One region of the Oceanobacillus locisalsi genome, then DNA from elsewhere that is predicted to be linked to it. Evidence: riboswitches for the same ligand, from Rfam matches in the RefSeq annotation. Region 1 holds a riboswitch; each other region holds the start of a gene.
The links. Region 1 has a riboswitch for thiamine pyrophosphate ahead of ACFQ19_RS16100 (thiamine phosphate synthase). Riboswitches for the same ligand answer to the same signal wherever they lie in the genome.
Positions count from the first base shown of each region.

Region 2: linked by a shared signal. The riboswitch ahead of ACFQ19_RS17580 (YkoF family thiamine/hydroxymethylpyrimidine-binding protein) and the one ahead of ACFQ19_RS16100 (thiamine phosphate synthase) in region 1 are both predicted to bind thiamine pyrophosphate.
Region 3: linked by a shared signal. The riboswitch ahead of thiM (hydroxyethylthiazole kinase) and the one ahead of ACFQ19_RS16100 (thiamine phosphate synthase) in region 1 are both predicted to bind thiamine pyrophosphate.

Region 1 covers NZ_JBHTKK010000023.1:61,423-69,498, reverse strand. The annotation lists gene ACFQ19_RS16125 (Rpn family recombination-promoting nuclease/putative transposase) at 1-696, opposite strand, end outside; gene ACFQ19_RS16120 (small acid-soluble spore protein P) at 925-1,077, opposite strand; gene ACFQ19_RS16115 (DNA alkylation repair protein) at 1,102-1,341, opposite strand; gene wrbA (NAD(P)H:quinone oxidoreductase type IV) at 1,752-2,363, shown strand; gene ACFQ19_RS16105 (DNA-binding protein) at 2,508-4,217, shown strand; TPP riboswitch at 4,431-4,526, shown strand; gene ACFQ19_RS16100 (thiamine phosphate synthase) at 4,647-5,258, shown strand; gene thiO (glycine oxidase ThiO) at 5,261-6,397, shown strand; gene thiS (sulfur carrier protein ThiS) at 6,394-6,597, shown strand; gene ACFQ19_RS16085 (thiazole synthase) at 6,602-7,372, shown strand; gene ACFQ19_RS16080 (ThiF family adenylyltransferase) at 7,362-8,076, shown strand, end outside.
Region 2 covers NZ_JBHTKK010000028.1:39,115-47,190, reverse strand. The annotation lists gene ACFQ19_RS17590 (SDR family NAD(P)-dependent oxidoreductase) at 66-821, opposite strand; gene ACFQ19_RS17585 (D-2-hydroxyacid dehydrogenase) at 1,024-1,956, opposite strand; TPP riboswitch at 2,146-2,249, shown strand; gene ACFQ19_RS17580 (YkoF family thiamine/hydroxymethylpyrimidine-binding protein) at 2,352-2,954, shown strand; gene ACFQ19_RS17575 (ECF transporter S component) at 2,954-3,562, shown strand; gene ACFQ19_RS17570 (ABC transporter ATP-binding protein) at 3,540-5,117, shown strand; gene ACFQ19_RS17565 (energy-coupling factor transporter transmembrane component T family protein) at 5,114-5,890, shown strand; gene ACFQ19_RS17560 (hypothetical protein) at 5,968-6,387, opposite strand; gene ACFQ19_RS17555 (short chain dehydrogenase) at 6,460-7,059, opposite strand; gene ACFQ19_RS17550 (CoA-acylating methylmalonate-semialdehyde dehydrogenase) at 7,290-8,076, opposite strand, start outside.
Region 3 covers NZ_JBHTKK010000012.1:27,158-35,233, reverse strand. The annotation lists gene ACFQ19_RS10915 (ABC transporter ATP-binding protein) at 1-601, opposite strand, end outside; gene ACFQ19_RS10910 (TetR/AcrR family transcriptional regulator) at 910-1,509, shown strand; gene ACFQ19_RS10905 (Lin0512 family protein) at 1,636-1,995, opposite strand; gene thiM (hydroxyethylthiazole kinase) at 2,074-2,853, opposite strand; TPP riboswitch at 2,977-3,079, opposite strand; gene ACFQ19_RS10895 (arginase family protein) at 3,168-4,043, opposite strand; gene ACFQ19_RS10890 (MerR family DNA-binding transcriptional regulator) at 4,496-4,774, shown strand; gene ACFQ19_RS10885 (BCCT family transporter) at 4,875-6,452, shown strand; gene ACFQ19_RS10880 (MFS transporter) at 6,805-7,938, shown strand; gene ACFQ19_RS10875 (efflux RND transporter permease subunit) at 8,011-8,076, opposite strand, start outside.

The DNA of each region.
Region 1 (8,076 bases):
TACGGTTTCCACAGGCAAGTCATCCCGGATACTGAGTATATAGATTAACACCGTATCATAATAGGATGAATCATCGTCATGTAACAATTCATCCACGAGCATCATGACTTCCAAAAATGTTTCCATATTTTTAATGAAAATATAACGCGATAATTCCAGGTATGCCTTCAGCTTCGGATTTCCTTTTACTTCCTCCCCGCCTTCCTTGGAGAAATTATAATAGAGAAAGTCATAATCGGGAACATATTTCTGAATAGCTGCCGGAAATTGATGGTAGCCGCCTATCCAGTCACTTACTTTTTTCGTTTCTTGCCAATTCGATTCCCCGTGGTAAAAAAGGATGGGAATGATAATCGGTAATGTTTCCGCTTTTTCTTTGTAAATATGTTGCTCCCAAATCTGATTCATATACTTTAAAAGCTGAAATGCAATATCTTCCGCCTTGTAACTCTTTTGTTCAAACAGAAAATAAAGATAACCTTCCTTATCCCCGATTTGTACATAAAACAGCAAATCCGAATAGGAATCTTTCAACTTCGATTCAATAAAGCTTCCATTTTGCAGTGCGAGTGTGTTGATATCTATGATGTCTAAGATTTCTTTTGGTAAATAGTTTTGTAAAAAGTCTGTTGTTACATCTAAATCTCCAAATGTTTCTTTAAACATCTTGTCATGTGGAAGATTAATTATACTCACTCAACTATAGCCCCTCTGCAGTTATTTATCATGGGAAAGCCCGAAAATGGGAGTTCCAATTCTAATTAGAGTATACCATTTTTCTGAATAAATATAAAATTAACTGGTACCTTTATCCGCTAAAATAATCATGCTATTTATTTTAATAATTACATAAAAAAGCTCCATTCATCATGAACGAAGCTTCGATTTTAAGGAAAATCTTTTAATTATATCCATAAGCATCCGTCACATATCATGCGACGCATCATTTTTTTGTCTGGAATGGTTTTTATTCTTCACTTTATGGGATCCTGCTAATGGTTCACCATAAGGCTGTTTAGGACTTTGAGGTAAATCTGGTTTTTCCTGCTGTTTTGGTCCTTTTCGATTTTTTGTCATCTTTATCCAACCTCCGTCGTGTGGCTATTGTGCCTTCTTATTTACAAATGTATTTTCATCCTCAATCAGACCGCATGCGCCGCATTGTATCCTTCGTTCAGGTCCATTATAGGCGATATGAAAGGCTTCTAACGGGTCTTGCTGATAATCATTTAACACTTCTCCTGTGCCCGCATCTAATTTAACCGGCTTCGCTACCTGCTCAATGACATTGAAGCGCGACCGGTTTGTTTTACATCTGGGACATTGATATGGCTGATTCATATGATGCACCTCGATTTTATTATTATTATTGAAGGCGTCTTATTTGTATTTTCTCTGATTCTTATTAGATTATACGAATATTTTTATTGACAAAATATAAAATGACGTTTATTATTTATATTGAATTAAAAATAAATGAATTAAATATTATTTAATTAAAAATCTCTTAAAAAGAAGCGTACGTATTGTTTTTGTATGGCATAACGCTTTCTATTTCAAAGAAGTGCATAATATCCAGTATAAAAATGCTGTAATGAGGTATAAAAAGAACAGTTAGATATCGGAAGACAGCACTTCCGTAAAGGAGATGGTTATGGCAAAGAAAAGGAATCTATATGAAAGAGGTGCAACAAATGGGATTGTTAAATAAATTATTTGGGAAATCAAATGAATCAAAGGAGATAGAGAATATGGGAAACACAAATGTAGCAGTTATTTTTTACAGCATGGGTGGTACCAACTACCAAATGGCAAAATGGGCAGCAGAAGCAGCGGAAGCGAAAGGTGCGGAAGTAAGAGTATTAAAAGTACAGGAATTAGCACCAGAATCCGTTATTGAAGGAAATCCGGCATGGAAAGCAACTGTAGAAGCAACAAAAGATGTTCCTGTAGCTTCTTCAGAGGATATCGAATGGGCAGACGCACTCATTTTTAGTACACCAACACGTTTTGGTAACGTACCTTCACAAATGAAGCAATTCTTGGATATCCAAGGTGGACTTTGGGGCAGTGGAAAAACAGTTAATAAAGTGGTCAGTGCGATGTCTTCTGCACAAAATCCGCATGGCGGGCAGGAAGCAACTATTCTTTCATTATACACCAGCATGATGCACTGGGGAGCAATCATTGTACCTCCTGGTTACTCTGATGCAAGTGCATTCTCATCTGGCGGAAATCCATATGGTACAAGTGTTACTGTGGATCAAGACGGAAAAATGGTTGAAGATGTAGAAGCAGCTGTAAAACATCAGGCACAACGTACAGTGACAACTGCAGAATGGGTTAAACAAGGAAATCAATAAGCAACTATATAGAAATGGCTTCTCTTTTTATGAAAGGGGAGCCGTTTTTTTGATGCTCTTAAATGCTGATTCATATCATAAGTGAAACTTTTTTGTATATATTATCGTAATACACCTTGCAGTACATAGAAAGGAAGAGTAAGAATGGGGATTTTATTAGCAACATTGATTAGTTTGATATTATACATGATTGGAGCAGGCATCATCGCTGCTGTTTCATCTGTATCGACAGGAAGAGTACTTAAATTTGCGTTAGGATTATTTATTTTTGGATATATAGTGATGGCCATTGTTAACTATTTTGTGATGCCGGCAGTTACTGTTCCAAACATGTTATTGATTAATTTAATTACAGCAATTATTCTTTTACCAATGCTTCTATTTGTTTTGAAGCCGAAACATTTTATGGAGAAGAAAGTAGTTACGCCCTTAGCAGGTATGTATGGATTGGGATTAATCATCCTTGTAGTATCTATCATTACAAGTTTTACGGTATTGGATAATGCCAATAATACGATTACCGTGCATGAAGAGCCTGAAGCAGAACCGCTATCAAAGGACGAAACCCCAATTACAGTTGCCCCGGAATTTGCACGTAATAAGATCCAAAAAGCCATGAGTGTTGTACCCAATGCGCAGTTTTATGATTTAGGGAAATTACAGGTGCAACAGGTGGGGGATGAAATTGTTTACGTGGCACCAGTTGAATTCTCTAGTTTTTGGAAGTTTATCCGTGGAAAAGAAATAGCAGGCTATTTTACGATTTCTGCTACCGATGTGAATGCTCAACCCTCATTTGAAGAAGAGCCGATGGAATATACGAACTCCAGCTATTTCCATAAGTATGTTAAACGTGTGATTTATAATCAGTTCCCGCAATATATACAAAGTGGGGATGCGCAACTGGAAGTGGATGATGATGGGAAACCATGGTATGTGCAGACCATCTATAAACCGATGCACATTACGAATAAACCAAATCTGGATGCACTTCGTGTCGTCGTCATTGATCCGGTCACTGGAGATATGAATGCCTATCAGACAGATGAAGCACCAGCATTTATTGATGGATCGGTGAGTTCGGAAATGGCTTCGGTGACGAATGACTATTTCGGAAAGTATATCCACGGGTGGTTAAACAGTATGTTTGGAAAAAGAGACGTAAAGCTGCCAAATGAGTCTGGAACGGAATCAGGTGTTACACCAATGTTTGATGAGAATGGGGATATGTTTTATTTTACTGATATGACCTCTCCGAAAGAAAATGTTGATTCAGCACTAGGTTATACACTTATTAACGCACGTACCGGTGAACTTACCTACTTTGGCGGGGAGAAGAATAACGGCATTATGGATAGTGATGGAGCAAAACAAATCGTTAATAAGGAATTTCCAGAGAAGAAATGGGAAGGTTCTATGCCCGTACTGTATAATATTGATGGGAATCCGACTTGGGTTGTCAATGTACTGGATCCGAACGGTTTGCATAAGCAGTATGCCTATATTAAGGCAGACGATTCTGATTTTGTTGTATTTGGAGATACGGCGAATGCTGCTCTGGAATCCTATCGAATGGCTTTGTCACAGGATTCTGGGAACGCAGAGGCTACGGATGAGACTGTTACCGAATCTGTGCAAGGAACGGTTGACCGTGTGCAAATAAGCTCAACAGAACAAGGGCAAATGGTTCAATTCTTACTGGAAGATGATACCACCATTTACACTGTAAACTCCAGTAAGGTTCCATTGGCAATCTTTCTGGAGCAAGGAGATCATATTGATGCAGAAGCACAGCTGATGGATAATGAAACAGCGACCATAGAAGAGATGGAAATTGAAGGATTGACGGAATAGCAGAAAAAATATGTGTATCAATTCCCTATTGTTAAAAATGGCAATAGGGGATGATATTACATTATTTAACCAACTTGTTTTGTGTTTCTAAAAAGCCCTCAAATATGGAGGACATAAAAGTTGTATCTCTGGAAGTCCTCAAATACTTCTAAAAAATATCTTTGAAAATAAAAAATAATATGTTATGCTTTAATTGTAATCTGAAAATTAAATAAGCAACACTAGGGGAGCCTTTGGCTGAGACGAATACTCGGACCCTTTGAACCTGATCTGGTTAACACTAGCGTAGGGAAGTGGCAGGAACATGATGATATATCATTCAATCGTTGAATTTTTATACAATCAAGGCCACTTGTCCTACTTGGATAAGTGGCCTTTTTCGTTTCTTCCATCATTCTGAAACAAACGGAAGAAAGGAGGGAGAGGGATATGGGAAAGCAGCTGCATTTGATTACAGATGGAAATTTTTCTAATCAGCATTTGCAAATAATAAAGCGGATTCATGATAATATTGATTATTTGCATATTCGGGAGAAAATGAAGCCAGCAAAAGATATATTAAAAATAATCGAAGGATTGGAAAATATCAAATTTCCACCAGCTAAAATAATTGTCAATGACAGGGCAGACCTTGCTGTTATGAAGTACGGTGCAGGGGTGCAACTGGCATATCACAGCCCTCCTGCTTCTCTTGTGAAAAGGAGCTTTCCTGACTTACAAGTGGGAAAATCAGTCCATTCTTTACACGAAGCAGAGCAGGCGCAACAAGAAGGGGCAGATTATCTATTATATGGTCATATTTATTCCAGCATGTCCAAGCTCAATCAACAGCCCAGGGGATTAGTTGAACTTCAGGAAATTACCAGCACATTATCTGTACCGGTATATGCGGTTGGCGGGATAACGCCTGAGCGAACGAATGAAGTAATTGCAGCAGGAGCAGCGGGGGTAGCAGTAATGTCTGGTATTTGGCAGGCAGATGATCCGCTCCAAAATGTAAAGGCTTATCATCACACGTTGAACACGTGGGAAGGAGGTTGAGGGTGAGGAAACAGTTTGACCAAATCATTGTAGGCGGCGGGGTCATTGGCTGTTCGATTGCTTATCAGCTGGTGAAAAGAGGTTACCGGGTGTTGATTATAGAAAGAAATCAAGTTGGCTGTGAAGCCTCCAGTGCCGCAGCGGGAATGTTAGGTGCGCAAGGAGAATTTACAGAGAACAGCCCTTTATTCCAATTTGCCCAGGAAAGCAGGGCTTTATTTTCTGATTTATCCGCAGAACTGCAGGAAGAAGCCGGAATAGATATACAGTATAGGCATAAGGGAATCATGAAACTTGCCTTTCATCAGCAGCAATACAACAAGCTGCAAACCATCGCAGCATTTCAGCGGAAAGCGGAGAACGCTGCTTACTTGTTGTCAGCAGAAGAAGCAAGAAAGATGGAACCAAGCTTGACGGAGAGTCTTCGAGCAGTCCTTTATCTGCCAGGTGATGGGCAAGTGTCTGCCGGTCAACTTACCAGAGCATTTTGTCTGGCAGCCTGTCATCATGGTGCAGTTTTGCATGAGCAGGAGAAAGTAAATGAACTGTTAATGGAAGCGGGAAAAGTTTGTGGAGTTCGGACAACAGAGGCGGTTTATCATGCGGAGCAAATCATAGTTGCTACTGGGGCGTTTGGGGATGAGCTGCTGCCTGAAGATTATGGCACAATTCCTGTGAAGGGCGAGTGTCTGCTCTTAGAACTGGAACAGCAATTATTTCAATCCACGCTTTGGATGGATGGCTGTTATCTCGTTCCGAAGCAGGGAAAAAAGGTCATTGTCGGAGCATCCTCTATGCCTGGTAAAACCGATAAACATGTTCATGCTGCAAGTGTCCAGAAATTGTTGTCCCATGCACAGAAAATGGTTCCGGAGCTTGCGGAGGCAAGGGTCAGAAAACACTGGGCAGGGGTCAGGCCTGGAACTGCGGATGAATGGCCATACTTGGGGGAAGTTCCGGGTATAGCGGGTTTATATGCAGCGAAGGGCCATTACCGTAACGGGATATTGTTATCACCTATGACAGGAATTTATATGGCAGATTTAATAGAAAACAAACCAGTTTCTCCGCTTTATGACGATTGCTTTCGCGCGAGCCGTCAAGTCAATAAATTGGAAAAGGCAGGTGAGTCAACATGAAAATAACCGTAAATGGCAGCGGTTTAGAAGTGCAAGAAGGTGTCAAGCACATCAAAGGGTTGCTTGATTTTCTGGAACTGGAAGACAAACCATTAATTATCGAGCATAACCAGCAAATATTACAGAAAGAAGAGCATGAACAAGCAGTGTTAGAAAATGGAGACAAGGTTGAGATTGTTCATTTCGTTGGAGGAGGGTAAACAGATGCTTCAAGTAGGAAATTACCAATTTAATTCCCGCTTATTCTTAGGAACCGGGAAATACCCGGATTTTGATATGCAAAAGCAGGCAGTAGATAAATCAGAAACGGAAGTACTCACCTTTTCTGTTAGAAGGATGAACATTTACGATCCTTCGCTGCCCAATATTTTAGAAAAAATTGATGTAGACCGCTATACGTTTTTACCGAATACAGCTGGGGCAAAGGATGCCAAGGAAGCGGTGCGAACTGCAAAACTTGCTGCTGCTTCGGGACGATGTGACATGGTGAAGGTGGAGATTATCGGATGCGATAAGACATTACTTCCAGATCCCGTTGAAACTTTAAAGGCTACGGAAGAACTGGCGGCAGAAGGATTTACAGTACTGCCTTACACCTCAGATGATGTTGTATTGGCGAAAAAACTGGAAGAAGCAGGAGCGCACGCTGTAATGCCAGGTGCTTCTCCCATTGGCAGCGGTCAAGGCATTATCAATCCATTAAATCTTTCTTTTATTATTGAACAGTCGAAAGTGCCTGTGATTGTAGACGCAGGCATCGGTTCGCCGGCTGATGCAGCTTATGCCATGGAATTGGGAGCAGATGGTGTCTTATTAAATACAGCCGTCTCTGGAGCAAATGACCCTGTGAAAATGGCAGAAGCAATGAAATATGCAGTAGAGGCGGGGCGTCTTGGGTATGAAGCAGGCAGGATTCCTTTGAAAGATTATGCGGTAGCCAGCAGCCCGGAGGAAGGGATTAGTATTGGAAACTAATCGTTATCATCGTCAAACCTTATTTACGCCCATTGGAGAAACCGGCCAAGAAAAATTGAGCCGAAGTCATGTACTAATTATTGGTGCAGGTGCCTTAGGTTCAAGCAGCTCGGAGGCATTGACTCGTGCTGGTGTTGGGCATATAACATTAATTGACCGGGATTATGTAGAAGAAAGTAATCTGCAGCGGCAACAGTTATTTAGTGAAGAAGATATGCGGCAGAAGATGCCCAAAGCGATTGCCGCCAAACAAAGACTTTCTGAAATAAACAGTCACGTCAAAATTGATGCGATTGTCGGAGATGCCGAAATAGATGTGTTGAGACGCATCGTACCTGAAACAGATATCATTATGGATGCCACAGATAATTTTGAAACAAGGCTTTTACTGAATGACATCGCACAAAAATACCACAAACCATGGATTTACGGAGCTGTTGTAGCAAGTTATGGTGTTACTTTTACAGTACTTCCTGATAAAACACCTTGCTTGCAATGTTTGCAAGAATATATTCCAGCAAATGGTGCTACTTGTGATAGTGTCGGCATTATACAGCCTGTGATACAAAAAGTTGTATCACAGCAAGTAACAGAAGCGTTAAAGCTATTAACAGGTAATGAGGCAGCTTTGTCAGGAAAGCTTATCTCCTTTGATCTTTGGAACAACGAGCATACAGAAATAGAAGTAGCTTCCTTGCGTAAAG
Region 2 (8,076 bases), on a different contig from region 1:
TGGACAACCGGAATTTTTTTGACCTGCTATGTCAAAGCCTCTTCTCTATCACTTAATCCATTCTCCTAAAGGGAATTCGTTGCTCCGCCATCAATCGGAAATTCAGCACCTGTTGTATAAGAAGAATCATCCGATGCTAAGAACAACACCGTTTTCGCTACCTCAGCCCGTTTTCCTAAACGGCCAAGCGGATACCCTTCTCCAACTTCTTCCGTAGATTTTCCTTGTTGCTCCGCGCCATAATCTGCCATCTGCGTATCAATATAACCGGGATGGATAGAGTTCACACGAATCTGATCTTTAGCAACTTCCATCGCAACATCCTTACTCATAATACGGACTGCTCCTTTGCTTGCACCGTATAATGCATGTCCAGGAGCTCCGCCAAGTCCTGCAACAGAAGAAGCGTTGATAATGGAGCCACTTTTTTGCTTCTGCATCACTGGAAGCACATGTTTCATACCTAAGAAAGTACCTGTCACATTGATATTCATTAATTTATTCCATGTATCTAATTCAATTTCGGTGACTGGCTTAATAATATAGATACCAGCGTTGTTAAACAAGACATCAATTGTACCAAACTGGTCCACTGCTTTTTGAACAACTTCTTGCCAATCCGCTTCCTGACTGACATCATGCTTTATCGAAATAGCCTCTGCTCCAAGATCCTTTACTTCTTTTTCTGTTTCTTGTATACCCTCCACATTGACATCTGTCAAAATAAGCTTTGCGCCTTCTTTTGCAAATAAATGAGCTGTTTCTTTTCCAATACCTGTTCCAGCTCCTGTGATGAGCGTTACTTTATCTTGTACTCTCAATCTAAACTCCTCCTTGAACTACTTCTTAAAACATACAATTTCCTACACCCATTGTATATTTCCCTTTTTTTGTATGAATAAACATCAAAACATAATGTACATCGTATAGTTTCTGAGGAGTTTTATTTTTTATACATCGTCAAAATTGTAATCATTGATTCGCATTTGGACTCTGTAAATAGCAATACATGTAAAAATATTTTCAATATCCTTTTTGAACATCTACTTTATTTTCCAACACTTCTCCCGCTTCAACCTTATGCAGTGTATCAACAAAACAATCCGCCGCTTCTTTAGCAGTCGTCACAGCGGATATATGCGGCGTGACTGTTATATTTGGATGCCTCCAAAAGGCATGCGTTTCCGGCAACGGCTCTTCGCGGCAAACATCCAGCACCGCAAATCGCACCTGCTCCTTATCGATTGCTTCTATCAAGTCGTCCTCAACGACAGACTTTCCTCTGCCCACATTGATAAACCCGATATGCCCAACTTGGTTAAAGAATGATTTATCAAATAAATCAGCTGTTTTATCGGTTAATGGCAATGTATTTATGACATAATCAGCTTCTTTCATCAACGAGTTATTGGAACTAGCAGCTGCCACTTGTTCAAAAGCCGGCTTCTGCTTCCCGCTTAAAGATATGCCATACACCTTCATTCCAAACCCCGTCAATATATTAGCTACTGTACTGCCAATTTCGCCGGTTCCATAAATCACTGCTATTTTCGCATCCAATAGCGCAGGAGTAACTTCGCGCCACACTTTGTTCTCCTGCTGTGCTGCAAAAGTGGCATGTTCTTGGGTATCCTTTAGAATATAACTCAGACAATACTCTCCAATACGCTGCCCAAACGAGCAAACGGTCCGCGTTAATAATACGTTTTCATTCCAGTCCTGATGATACAAAAAACCATCGACGCCGGCTCCCAGAGAATGTACCCATTTTACTTTACTATAGTCAGTATCTTTCTGTACTTGAAAACCGCAAAAAACATCTGCCCAATCCAGGTCTTCTTCAGTCAAAACATCTTCGGTTACGTAACGAATGTTTTTGTCTAGTTTATATTGTTCTATGTGTTCTTTTAATTCCTTTATCATCGGGCTGACAATAACTATTTTTTGAATATCCACATTAACATCCCCTCTCCTTTTTTATTATAGAGGATTATTTGATTTTTTAAAAATATTCAATATAATGCTTTTATATAAAAACATCATCCTATTAGAGATGATCGTATTAAATTTTGAAGGTTCTCAAGCCTCTTTACAACTTATACTAATTTAGATATGATATGAATTACCATAACAACTGCATAAACCGAATCTCACTAGGGGAGCTTTTTTAAATAGCTGAGAAGGTGAAAACCTGACCCTTAATACCCGATCTGGATAATACCAGCGTGGGGAAGTGTAGTGGACCGTATGTCAATCGTTTTATTGATGCTACATTTTTCATACATACGTACAAACTGCATTCCCATCGGAGTGCAGTTTTTTTATGGATAAATATTATTGGAGGTATGGAAATGACGATCGAATGTGGTACAAGTCGAATTGCAGGGTGTCAATTTACGCTGTTTCCGATGAGCGATGATTTTGCGGAGGTTATTTTATCAACATTAGAAGAAGTTGACATGTCAAAGGTGTGGAAATCAACCGATGATGTAACGACATGTATCAGAGGCAAAAGAGTGCATATTTTTGACGTTACAAAAGCGCTTTTTCTTCATGCTGCTAAAACAGGGAAGCATGTCGCGATGAGCGGCACGTATTCCATCGGCTGCCCTGGCGACTCAACGGCTGATGTCTATATGGATGAGAGTAACGAGCTGATGAATGAATCCTCTTCGAAAGCGGTTCAGCAGCAAGCCGGATGTAAATTCTCTCTATATCCTTTAGGCGAAGAAGATTATATGGAAAAAATATATCAGCAGATCGATTGGTCCAAAACTACGGAAGTGTCTGTCAGTCACGCCCATTATGCGACAAGATTAGACGGGGATGTGCATGATATTTTCCGCGTTTTACAGCAATCCTTCGAGCAGGTGCAGGATGTAGTTTCACATGTGACGATGACGTTTACGATTTCAGCAAACAGCCCTTCTAATCCAAAAGAACAGGAGCAATAATCATGAAACAATGGAAATTGAAAGATATCGTTTTGATGTCCATTCTTGGAGTTGTTTTTGGACTGATCTACCTTGCTTTTTTCGGAGTGGGAAATGTGCTGTACGGCGTCTTGACACCGTTTGGATTGGGACCGCTCAGCTATGAGCTCATCTTTGGTGTCTGGTTTATTGTCTCGATTATTGCTGCTTATATTATTCGAAAACCCGGGGTAGCTTTTACCTCAGAGACCATTGCAGCACTAACAGAGGTGTTAGTCGGCTCTACTGCAGGACCAACTTTGATTTTATCCGGTATGGTACAAGGTCTTGGCGCAGAACTTGGCTTTGCTCTCACAAGGTGGAAAGATTACCGCCTGCGAGTTTTGATCCTGTCAGGTATGTTGGCAGCCACGGTAAGCTTTCCTTATGCTTACTTTATGTCCGGGTATGACGCCTATACGAACTGGCTTGTTATCGCCATGTTTATTACCCGTGTTATTAGTGGTGCGCTGATTGCCGGTTTATTAGGAAAATATATCGCCGATCAATTAGCAGCTACAGGAGCACTGAGCGGTTACCCGTTAGGAAAGGAGAGGCAGAAGCGACATGAGCAATCAAGCGCATCGTAACCCTTTATTCCAATTGAATGATTTTTCTTTTTTCTATCAAGATCAAGCAGAAGCCGTTATCAACCAGCTTACTGTTTCTCTTTATGCGGATGAAGTTACTCTATTGATGGGGGCGAGCGGTGCGGGTAAAAGCACTCTTGCCCTCTGCCTTAATGGGCTATACCCAGAAGCTGTAGAAGGAACAACGAAAGGCGAGATTCTTTTTCAAGGAAGAGCCACACAAGATTACGCAAAAGGCAAGCTTAACCAAAAGGTCGGCATTGTTTTTCAGGATCCAGAGAGTCAATTTTGTATGATTCGTGTCGAGGATGAATTAGCTTTTGTCTTAGAAAACATGGCCATACCAAGAGAAGAAATGTATATGCGTATCTTAACAGCACTAAAACAAGTAGGCATGCAAGATTTTCTCTATCATAAAATCCATGATTTATCAGGAGGACAGAAGCAGAAAATTGCCTTGGCCTCTGTATTGCTGATGGAACCAGATTATTTAATTTTAGATGAACCAACAGCCAATTTAGACCCGGTTTCCAGACTTGAATTCATTGAAACTATAATGCGGCTTCAAAAGGAATTGCAGCAAGGGGTGCTGGTCATTGAACATCAAGCTGAAGATTGGGTGGATTATGCAGATCGGATGCTGGTATTAAACCATGCCAGCCAAGTAGTTATCGATGATCAGCCAGCTACGGTTTTTTCAGCCTATCGGGAGGAATTGCACGCCCATCATATTGCCTTTCCGCCGGCCTATCGGAAAGAACTGGAGCAAGCATTACCAGCCATTCATGAATACGATTCAGCACCTATTATGGAGGTTGATCAGCTCGCTTTTCAATATAAAAAACAATCGATCTTAAATTATGTGTCGTTCTCTATTTATCCAGGTGAATTAATGGCAATCTTAGGTGAGAATGGTGCGGGCAAATCTACATTGCTGCAGTTGCTCACGCGATTAAAACAGCCTCAGGACGGTCAGATAACCTTGCATCAGAAAAATCTAAATGCATGGTCAGAACATGAATTAAGAAAACGGACCGGTTTTGTTTTTCAACAGCCGGAACATCAGTTTATACGCGACGCCGTTTATCAGGAAATAACATTTGGTATGCAATTAAATGGCATGCCGGCAAAGCAATTGGAAAGCAGAGCTTCTGCCTTATTGAAATTATTACATTTAGAAAAGCATCAGGCTCGTAATCCTTTTATGTTAAGCGGCGGCCAGAAGCGGCGCTTAAGTGTGGCAACCATGCTGGATGAAACCCCTGATCTATTATTCTTTGACGAACCAACGTACGGGCAGGATCATCAGACGACCAAGGAGCTGCTGGATATTATTCACAATTTGAGAGAGCAAGGAACTGCTGTCATGATCGTAACCCATGATATGGAATTAGTTGCCAAACATTGCCAACGGGCAGTTGTATTGAACGAAGGCGGCATTGCTTTTGATGGGGCTCCTGATTACTTATGGGAACAGACTCCGCTTTTAAATAAGGCGAGACTTCGATCTCCTTATCATAAAAGGTTCTCTAGCAAAGCGGCGATTGTTCCATGATTCAATCGATTAATCCGACGATAAAAGCACTGGCAGTTTTAATTCCAGGCATTCTATTAAGTTTCGCTTTCGATATGATCACGCCGCTTATTTTCTTGATATATATATTGATGCTAACTTTATTTTTCACTAATATACCATTAAAAAAATGGCTATTGTTTTTTATTCCGCTTTCACTATTTGCCATTGGACTGGCTTGGATGACTATGCTTTATACCGATGAATCTTACAATACCGGTCCGGTAGTTTTTCAGTTTCTATGGTTCGAGATCACCTCCGGAAGCTTTCAAGTCGGAATCAGCCTGGCATTACGATCGTTATGCTTTATCTCATTATCCTTGTTATTTGCCCTGACGACGGATCCGACTAAATTTATGCTCAGTTTAATGCAGCAGGCAAAGCTCTCCCCTAAACTGACCTATGGTATTTTAGCAGGTTACCGTTTTCTGCCTACCTTTAAAACGGAGCTTAATTTAATCAGGCAAGCACATCAAATACGCGGCGTACAGCGAACAAAAGGGCTTCGTCAAAAATGGCAGAACAACAAACAATATATTATCCCGCTGCTTGCCAGTTCGATTCGAAAGGCAGAGCGGGTGGCGATTGCAATGGAATCCAAAGGGTTTACCGGGGAACGCAACCGCACCTTTTATCACCAATTAACGATATCGAGTAAAGACTGGATTTTCTTCATTTCCATGTTCGTCGCCTTATGTTTCGCCTTCTTTATATCGGATCAGCTTGGATTTCTTCGCCTGATCGGGCAGGGTTAATTAATAAGGAAGAGGTAGATCTTGCATGATAGGCAATCTACCTCTTCCTTGTTTTACTAACTAAATAGAAAGAGAAGCTAATTGGCGATTTCTTCATCTGCTCTATCCAATTCCACCTGACAGCTTCCTTTTGTATGTTTTCCAATAACAAGTAACATACAATTCTTCCGTGAAGATGTAAAAGAAAAAGATCCCTTTTCGCTCTGATGAAATTCTTTATGGAAAACGACATTCCTTCGCTGCCTGAATGTTAATTCAAGCGAGCCCTTTTCTACTACGACATCATAATCAAAATGCACATTTTGATTTGTACCTACAACAAAAATATGATTGGAAATACCATTAAATTTTTTATAGCGGATGCGTAACTGGTTGTTTTTCAGGTGATTGGTAACAAATCCAACTTTGATAACGGGAAATCGAATATTTTTTATCACCCTTTTTTTGTACAGGAAATAGACAATACCAGCAGTAATTAAAATACCGATAAGCTCCATAGAGACACCTCTTTTTTTAACAAACGTTTATTACGTTCCCTTAATTCCTTTTTCCATCTTACAAAAGATAGACTAGTAAACCTTATAAGCCTGTCCAGTCTGCGCACCAAACACACTTTTTCGATAAGCCAGGCCAATTCGCTTGGAAGAAACAGGCTCAAATCCTTGGAATAGCTTCCCATACTTTTCTTTCGATTTCTCAAGCATGGATGGACTGACATGATTAATCCGGATCCCGCGCGGCATTTCAATTGCTGCTGACTTCACAAATGCTGATACACCGCCGTTTGCCATCGCTGAAGAGGAAGCTGTTTTTAATGGATCATCCATCAGGACACCAGTTGTCAATGTAATGCTTCCGTTATCCTTTAGATAATGTTGACCTATCAATACTAAATTTACCTGCCCCAGCTGCTTACTATTTACAGCAACCATATTCTGCTCCGGTGTCAATTCATCTACTGTTGCAAAGTGTGCGGAACCTGCTGCACAAATAATAGCATCTACTTGCCCCACTTTTTCAAAAAGCGCTTTTATGCTCGCTTCCGACGTCATATCGATCGGGTAATCCGAAGCGTTCCTGCTGGCTTGAATGATTTCTGCATCGTCCTTAAACTCTTCATACACAACTTCTCCGATGGATCCGGTTGCTCCTACTAATAGTATTTTCATGTTTATCTCCCCTTTAAATATAATTCTATTTGTCTGTGTATAGTATCTCATAGTGCTCTATAAATTGCATAGATTTTAAATAATCGGATTTTTATAATTATTGAATTAAAATCAAAATTTCTTTCTTTTCAAATTGTGCTTAAACCATGAAATCCAATAAAAAGATTATAAAGGCCTGTATTCGTTATATAAAGGAGTCGCTGTCAAATACAGCGACTCCTCCTTTTGCCCTATACCCATTTTGTGGTAATAACTTTCTTTCTTGTATAGAAATGCAATCCGTCTTTCCCATTGGCATGTAAATCTCCATAAAATGAATCCTTCCATCCAGAAAAAGGGAAAAACGCCATTGGCGCTGGCACTCCAATATTAACTCCAAGCATTCCTGCATCAATCGTTTCTCGAAATTGACGAACGCTTCCTCCATCTCTCGTAAAAATACATGCTCCATTAGCAAAGCGAGATTGATTAGTAAATTCAATTGCTTTACTTAAATCTTTCACACGAGCAATAGATAATACTGGAGCAAAAATTTCGTCCTGCCATATCTTCATTTCTGAAGTAACATGATCAAAGATAGTCGGTCCGACAAAATAGCCTCTTTCCTTTACAGTTTCATCCTTACGACCATCTCGAACCAAATTAGCACCTTCTTCTAGTCCAGCTTCGATATAGCTTAACGTACGTTCTTTATGGTTCTCACGTATCAATGGTCCAAGAAAAACCCCTTCATCTAAACCATTTCCAATTTGAATTTCATTGGCTTTTTGTATCAAAAGTTCGATAAATTCATCTGCAATGCTGTCTTCTACAGCTACTACAGAGGCCGCCATACAACGTTCTCCAGCTGAACCAAATGCTGCATTCATAATTTGTGTTGTAGCATTATCAAGATTAGCATCACGTAACACGATTGAATGATTCTTTGCGCCTGCTAAAGCTTGAACCCGCTTTAAATTATCTGTTCCACGTTTGTAAACATACTCGGCTACCGGCTGCGAACCAACAAATGAAATC
Region 3 (8,076 bases), on a different contig from region 1:
CGACCCTGTCCGCTAATCGCTCTACTTCACTCAAAATATGCGATGACAGCAAAATGGATTTTCCTGCTTCCTTGATTTTTTCTACTTCTTCCTGAAAAACAGCTTCCATCAACGGATCTAGCCCAGAAGTCGGCTCATCAAAAATATATAAATCCGAATCCACAGATAAAGCGGCGATCAAACCAACTTTTTGCCGATTTCCTTTGGAGTACCCTTTAGCCTTTTTCTTCGGATCCAGTTCAAAACGTTTGATTAAATAATCCCGTTTTTGCTTATCTCCGCCGCCATGTAGCTTCATAAACAGGTCAATGATTTCACCGCCTGTCAAACTCCCCCAGAGCGCAACATCTCCCGGCACATAGGAAATACGTTTATGAATTTCCAAGCTTTCCTTCCAAACGTCCTTCCCAAAAATCTCTGCCTGGCCGGCATCCCTTTTAATAATTCCCAATAAAGCGCGAATCGTGGTTGACTTACCAGCGCCATTCGGACCGATAAATCCGACGACCTCCCCCGCTTCTACAGTAAAGGTCACATCACTTAATGCTTGAAACTTACCAAACTTCTTTTGCAAGCCTTGTAATTTCACAATGTTTGTCATAAGACTGACACCTCTTCTCTCCTTATTTCATATACGGTTTTATTTAGTTCTGTTCTTCACCCCTTGAAGCAGACAAAATAAAACCATTAATCATATAACAGTTCAAAAATAAAGATTAAACAAAAAGTTTAAAACCATTAATCTATAATATGGTTCAATATTATTCTTTTTTATCTTTGAAGTCAATATAATATATACTATTTTTTATTTGCCAGTTCATAATTAGACGGATATAATAAATAGGAAGAGAGACGTTCATTTACAAATTTTTTTATGAATGTTTGTTCAACAGAAAGCAGGTCATATATGTGAATGGTTTTGAAAAAAGAACAGAAGAAAAGAAAAAGCAGATTTTAGAAGCAGCTTTTGAACTGATGAACGGAGATACAGATACCGGCAATGTAACCATGGAGGAAATTGCGAAACATGCGAATGTCGGCAAAGCTACCCTTTTTAAATATTTTGGCAGCAAGGATAACCTGATTCGTGAAGTTTTCCAAGATTTTATTAACCGGCTGATTACGGATGCAAAAAATATTATGGCTGAAAATAAACCTTTTGAAGAAACATTGATTGCATTGAGTCAAAATAAAATCGGTCTGTTGGATAAAATCAGTCACCCCTTTTACATGCGAATGATGGATTTTTTTACAGCAAAGGACGAGGAAGGCTTATCTTTAATGATGCAGAAATTTAATGAAATAAATTATGGTATGTTGTTGGATTTATTTCACCGAGGCCGGAAAGAAGGAAAAGTGGATCTGAAATATTCGGATGAATTTCTGCTGCTGTATTTCCAGGCGATTGTAGAAGGGATTTCCAAGCCGCAGATTTATGAGAAAATTGCCCCTTATACCGAAGAATGGACAGAAATGCTTATTAAAGGAATTGCACCGAGGAAGGATTGATCTTGCTCGATGCTTTCTTTTAAAGTAATTGCAACAAAAAAAGCCGGGAATTATCCGGCTTTTTTTCTCAGCAGGACGCAAAAGGAATACCTTTCCTTTCACTTCATTCTTTTTTTTTCTGTCTTCCTAATATCCCACTTCGACAACAGCATTGACAATATACATTAAGTCATTTTTATCTTCTTGGTCACTTAGATAGACACCGCTTGTTGTAATCAGCCCGCCATCTAACTTTTCCACCGTCACCGTGCCATACGGTATCAATTGCTTTATCTTTCCTTCATCCAAATGTTCCATATCTCCTGGAATACCCAATTTCACATTTACCTTCATGTTGTTTAAGTCTTGATCAGGCAGCGCGCCTTGAATTCCCGGCATTGAATTAGAATGAATTGCATTTGTCACAGCACGTTTGGAAGCTTCGTTAATATTTTGCCCGTGTAAATCTACGCCTGTACCTGTCTGAATAAATATCATTTGTTCCATGTTTTTGCTCTCCTTCCTGATTTTTATCGTTTCTGCATAATTATTTTCTACATTCCCATTTCTCTGAAATCATACATACTACCATTCTTCCAGCCGCTTATACTTATTTACTGTGTTTTGATCCAGAAAATATAATGTATCCAACAATGCTGGAATAAAGGAACCGGGTCCTTCTGCTTTTTTCATTGCCAACTCCGCTGCAATTCCATAAGCAGCAGTTACCTCAACACTTGCCTCATACACATCTTCCCCAACGCTGACATACGGTCCGATCAGCGAAGTGAGCAGACATCCGCTCGTTGTGATATTCTGCAACATGGCATCCCCATTACTGCAAAATGTTGTACGAACACCATCGGTAATCACGTCTGTTTTTCCAGTTGCAATGACGACTGTATTATATTTTTTTGCTACTGCCTTTGCGATTTCCGGATCAATTTCCGCAATGGTGGAGTCAGGACTTTTCATGGATTCAAACACATTTCCTAGTACAGCAATTTCTCCTGCATTGGCCCGAATAGCTGTAAATTGAACTTTTTCCAGCAGCTTATCAATGACTTCTGTCCGAAATGTTGTTCCTCCAGCAGCAATCGGATCCAAAATAACAGGAACCCCTTCCTCATTCGCTGTTTTCCCTGCAATCAACATGGCCTCTGCACGTTCCTCCGTCAGTGTTCCAAGATTCAACACAACAGCTTGAGCATGTTGCGCATTCTCCACTGCTTCTTTTGGAGTATGCGAATTAGCCGGAGAAGCACCGATTGCAATCAATCCATTTGCGGCAAAATTCGTGGCTACTTCATTGATGACATTATAGATAAGCGGGTTTCTACTTCTGATTTTCCCGATATAATCCATAACAAAACACTCCTTTTTTTCTAATTATTCCAAATACAAAATTTGCAAGAATTGCTTTAATAAATTAAAAACCACCCCGAAATGGAGTGGTTACTTTTACGTAAAAGATATAAATACACCGTATATCCGCCATCTCCACTTTCCTACGCTAGTATGAGCTAGATCAGGTTCAAAGGGATTAAGATGCAAATCTTATCTCAGCCAGACGGCACCCCTAGTGGTTTATTATTCAATGTTACATTCATTTTAATATTATATTTTCATATTGTAAAGGGATACAATAGGTGTACACTATTAGCCTGTCTTTATTATAATCAATCATTGAAAATCGATATTTGAGACAATGTTTTTCTAAGATTAATAGCATCCCAAGGCAGATGTTCAGCTATCCCTAGTCCAACAATTTCAGCTTGTTCAGAAACATCATTTAATACACGAGCAACTTGTGCAAGTTTCATTTCACCAACTGCCGCAGGAAAATCTTCTGAGTCCGTATATGGCTCTGCCGGATAAATAGAACGAAAATCCTTCGGGGATAAAACATCCAAGTCAAAGTGAACAGCTAAATATGCAATGTTATTTTCTTTTATCCAATCCATAATCGGATCGCTATTTTCTTTTAACTCCTCCGGACCGACAAAGGGGACATGTAATTCTTTTACTAACTTGTCCCTATCACGTAAATCCTTTTCTATTAATCCTGCATACATCATATGGCTCAAGGGCACCGGGTTTTTTACTTCTGTAACAAATTGAGGCGCACCCTTTCCCAGCAAATTGGCCGCCACCATCTCATGAACATCTGTCGAATCATTTGTTGTTGCAATATCCGGATGTGCATCCAACCATAAAATCCCTAGTTTATCACCATATTTTCCGCTTAAATAATCAAATGGCACTTGATCCATGGAACAGTCTCCGCCAAATATAATGACTTTATCCGGCTGCTGTTCTTTCAGAATGTCAGCTGTTTTTTTCATTTGTTGCGATATGACGTGCTCACCTTTTACACCATTTTTCACTTCTAATTTCTTTTCAAAGTCTGTATCCACTTCTACTTCAAATGTTTCGCTTGTTTTACTTTTCGGCGCAATGTGTGCTAATAGTTCACCTCCAAAAGCATAATCGGGGTTATTTCCTCCTTGCCACTGCGGGAATAGCAGTCTTATAGTCTTTTTATTTTGTGCCATATTTATTCTTCCTTTCTTTGGTTTTCTGCTTTAAATAAGCTTGTTGATACATTAATGCTATATCTTCTTTTATTCATTCAAAATGGGTTGCTCTATTTCTACTTGTTTTCCCTAAATGCTTCTACTATTAACCAAGATAGCTAATATAACACGCCTTTATTGCAATACGGCTATTTGTTACTTTACCTTTAATACTACTGTATACGAATGAACGCAATCATTTTACAATTTGTTTCGTCAGTCTCAGTTGCCAGTTAAAAATTAAAAATGACAGTTTCTTTATTTCCCAGGAAATTACCTCCACTCTCAGCATACCATTCTCGAATAAATTTACAGAGTGATATCAACGAACAAGAATCGATTATATTATTCTATCCTTTATTCCTTACCTTTTGCTGAAGCTATTATTCCTTTATTATTTAAAATAGAACAATATAAGAGGAGAATATAACATGCACAAAAACCTATACTCCATCGGCGAGACAGCCAAATTAAATAATATTTCCATCCAGTCATTAAGGTATTATGACAAAATCGATTTATTCACTCCTGCTTTCATAGATCCTGAAAGTAACTACAGATATTATCATGAAAAGCCACTCCTCTTGTATACAATTCCACGTACGTTGTCAGTTCCCCTATTTCTTCTTGGGTTATACCGTTTTGTTTTAGTTCTAAGTGAAATTTTTTACGGAAAATACAACCAGATACAATTCGAACATCTGCAATAAACAGCGTTCGACAAATAAATAACAGGTTTACTTGCTTCCTTTTACGGTTATGTTAAAATAAAAAATAGCTTTCTTAGATTTAGGAGGAGAAAAATTTGTCATGACTAAAAAATCGAATAAAAACTTTTCCAGCGTATTTACGTATGCGTCGGTTATCGTCGGCATATTAGTTGTGCTGGGTGCTGTTTTTCCTGATCAATTTGGACATTATTCAGGAGCAATCGGCGATTGGGTTACAGAAACTTTCGGATGGTATTATATGGCAGTATTCACTGTCATCTTATTTTTCTGTATCTTCTTGGGTATCAGTCCTATTGGTAAATTGAAATTGGGGAAACCAACAGATAAACCGGAGTTCAACACTATTTCCTGGTTAACCATGTTATTTAGCGCTGGTATGGGAATCGGGTTAGTATTTTACGGTTCATCAGAGCCAATCTCCCATTACCTTGCACCGCCTACAACTGACCCGGAAACCAGAGCTGCCTTAGCGGAATCAATGCGATCCACTTTCCTGCATTATGGATTCCACCCTTGGGCTGTGTATGGGATTGTTGCATTGGCATTGGCTTATTTCCAATTCAGAAAAGGAGAAGTCGGCCTTTTATCGAAAACATTACGACCTATATTTGGTAATCGTGTAGACGGGCCATTAGGAAATATCGTTGACGTATTAGCTGTGTTTGCAACGATTATCGGTGTAGCTGTTTCCTTAGGTGTAGGAGCCATGCAAATTAACGGAGGTCTAAATTATCTCTTTAATGTTCCTAATAACATAATTACTCAAGGAATTATTATCGCCATTGTTACCGTATTGTTCTTAATCAGTGCTTGGAGCGGATTAAGCAAAGGAATACAGTATTTAAGTAATTTAAACATGATTTTAGCAGGGCTGTTATTCCTGTTTATGTTGATTTTAGGACCAACATTACTTATTCTCAACATGGTAACAAGTTCAACAGGCGATTACTTAACAACACTTTTATTTAGCAGTCTGGATGCAGCGCCATTAAACGATCAGAAACATGAATGGATGCAGAGCTGGACATTATATTATTGGGGCTGGTGGATGAGCTGGAGCCCATTTGTCGGCATTTTTATTGCTAGAGTTTCCCGCGGTAGATCTATCCGGGAGTTTGTTTTAGCCGTATTATGTGTTCCGACCCTTGTAAGTATATTCTGGTTCAGCGCGTTCGGTATGACAGGAATCGAAGCGGGCCAAGGTGCACCACAAATATTTAATTTGCCGCCTGAGACGCAGTTATTCGGTATTTTCAATGAACTGCCTTTGAGTATTATTCTATCTGTTATTGCGCTCGTGCTGATTGCATCTTTCTTTGTTACATCAGCAGACTCCGCAACATTTGTATTAGGTATGCAGACCGCTTTTGGAACCCTGCATCCGAAGAACTTTATCAAAGTGGTATGGGGCGTATCATTATCCGCAATTGCGTTTGTATTACTATTATCAGGCGGAGAAACCGGATTGGACGCCTTGCAGTCTGCCGCCATTATATCGGCATTGCCGTTTAGTGTAGTCGTCATATTAATGGCTATCTCTTTCTTCAAAGACGCAAACCGGGAAAGAAAATATTTAGGTTTGACTATTACGCCGAATAAAAGAAGAATGCAAGAATATATAAAACGAACAGAAGCAGAAGAGCGAGAAAATGATTAACCGAATGATTCAACAAATATATCATTGAAGCAATATTTCACCTAAAAACCCTTGTATCAAAGTGATACAAGGGTTTTTAGGTGAAATATGACATGTTAGTTCATTTCATCCAAAAATAAAATGTCGTTTTATATCCTCTTACTAATCAATTACAAAAGCAAACAGCATTTACCTTCTTATTTTATTCCTGCTTCTTGTCCATTTTATCTTCTAAATTGGACAAATGCTTGCAAAAAACAGCTTGACGATTCAATAATGCTATTGATAGACTGCATCTAGACCATAACTAGAAAGGTCGTTCTATCTAGTTTTACATTATTATTCAAGCATTTACAGAGTTAGGATGAACAACATGAAGTTTTCAAAATTAGTGCTGCCTGGTGTGACAATGATTGCAGTTGCCTACGGTTTGGCAAGGTTCAGCTTTGGTCTGCTTCTTCCGGCAATAAATGAATCGATGGAGATGACCGATTCTACCTCCGGGATTATTTCTTCTCTATTTTATGTTGCATATTGTGTAACAATTATTTACGCCACTGTTATGACTACAAGAGAAGGACCGAGAAGAATGATTATATTCGCCGGCTTGTCTGCATTTCTTGGTCTGTTTTTGATGGCCGTTACACCGAATGTCTGGGTGCTTGGATTAGGTGTTCTGCTTGCTGGCGGAAGTACGGGTCTGGTATCACCTCCTTATGGGGGTGCCGTTTCGCTTTGGATAAAAGAAAAGCAGCAAGGAAAAGCAAATACATGGATTAATTCAGGAACAGGCTTCGGTATCGCACTCTCTGGATTAGGAGCTATTTTACTCACGCCTCATTGGCGAATAACTTATGCAATCTATGCTGTATTAGCATTATTTATACTTATATGGAATTATAAAGTGATTCCGGAAATGGATACCGGATCAGGATCGAAACTGATGTTTAAAAAAGGAAATCTTTCGCTTCAGGGTGCAAAAGGGTCAACTAATTTGGTTATAGCTTCCTTCATTTTAGGTTTTTCCACAGCTGCATTCTGGACATTTTCCAGGTCATTTATTGAAGCTGCCGGGGACTACAATAACGTACTTCTCTCCGGATTTTGGGTGATGATTGGTATTTTCGGTGTGCTTGGAGGTTTTTCAGGATCAATGATTGAAAAAGGAGGCCTCCCTTTCGCTTATAAGATAGGGAGCTTAGCCATAGCTTCTGCATCCATTATCCTCGCATTGGCGCCGGAAAATCTGCTGACTGCTTATTTATCGGCCGGGTTATTCGGTTGCGCTTATATCTTTCTAACCGGTGTTCTGCTTGTTTGGGGAATCCGGGTTTTTATCAAAAATGCCTCCTTAGGCATCGGAGTTCCTTTCTTACTTTTAGCAGTAGGACAAGTAATCGGTTCCTCTTTAGCAGGTATGTTTATAGAAACATGGGGATATGCTCTCTCGTTTACGCTTTATGGATTCACTGGCTTAGCAGCTGCTTTTATCGGACCAAGAAAATAGCAAAAAGAAATCCCAACTCATTCGTTATTGGAATAAGTTGGGATTTTATCGTTTACCTGCTTTTATTCTATTTTATTCTTTCTGATTCGGATTCTCATCAGATTGGTCTTTTTCAGAATCGTCATTTGCTTCCTCTTT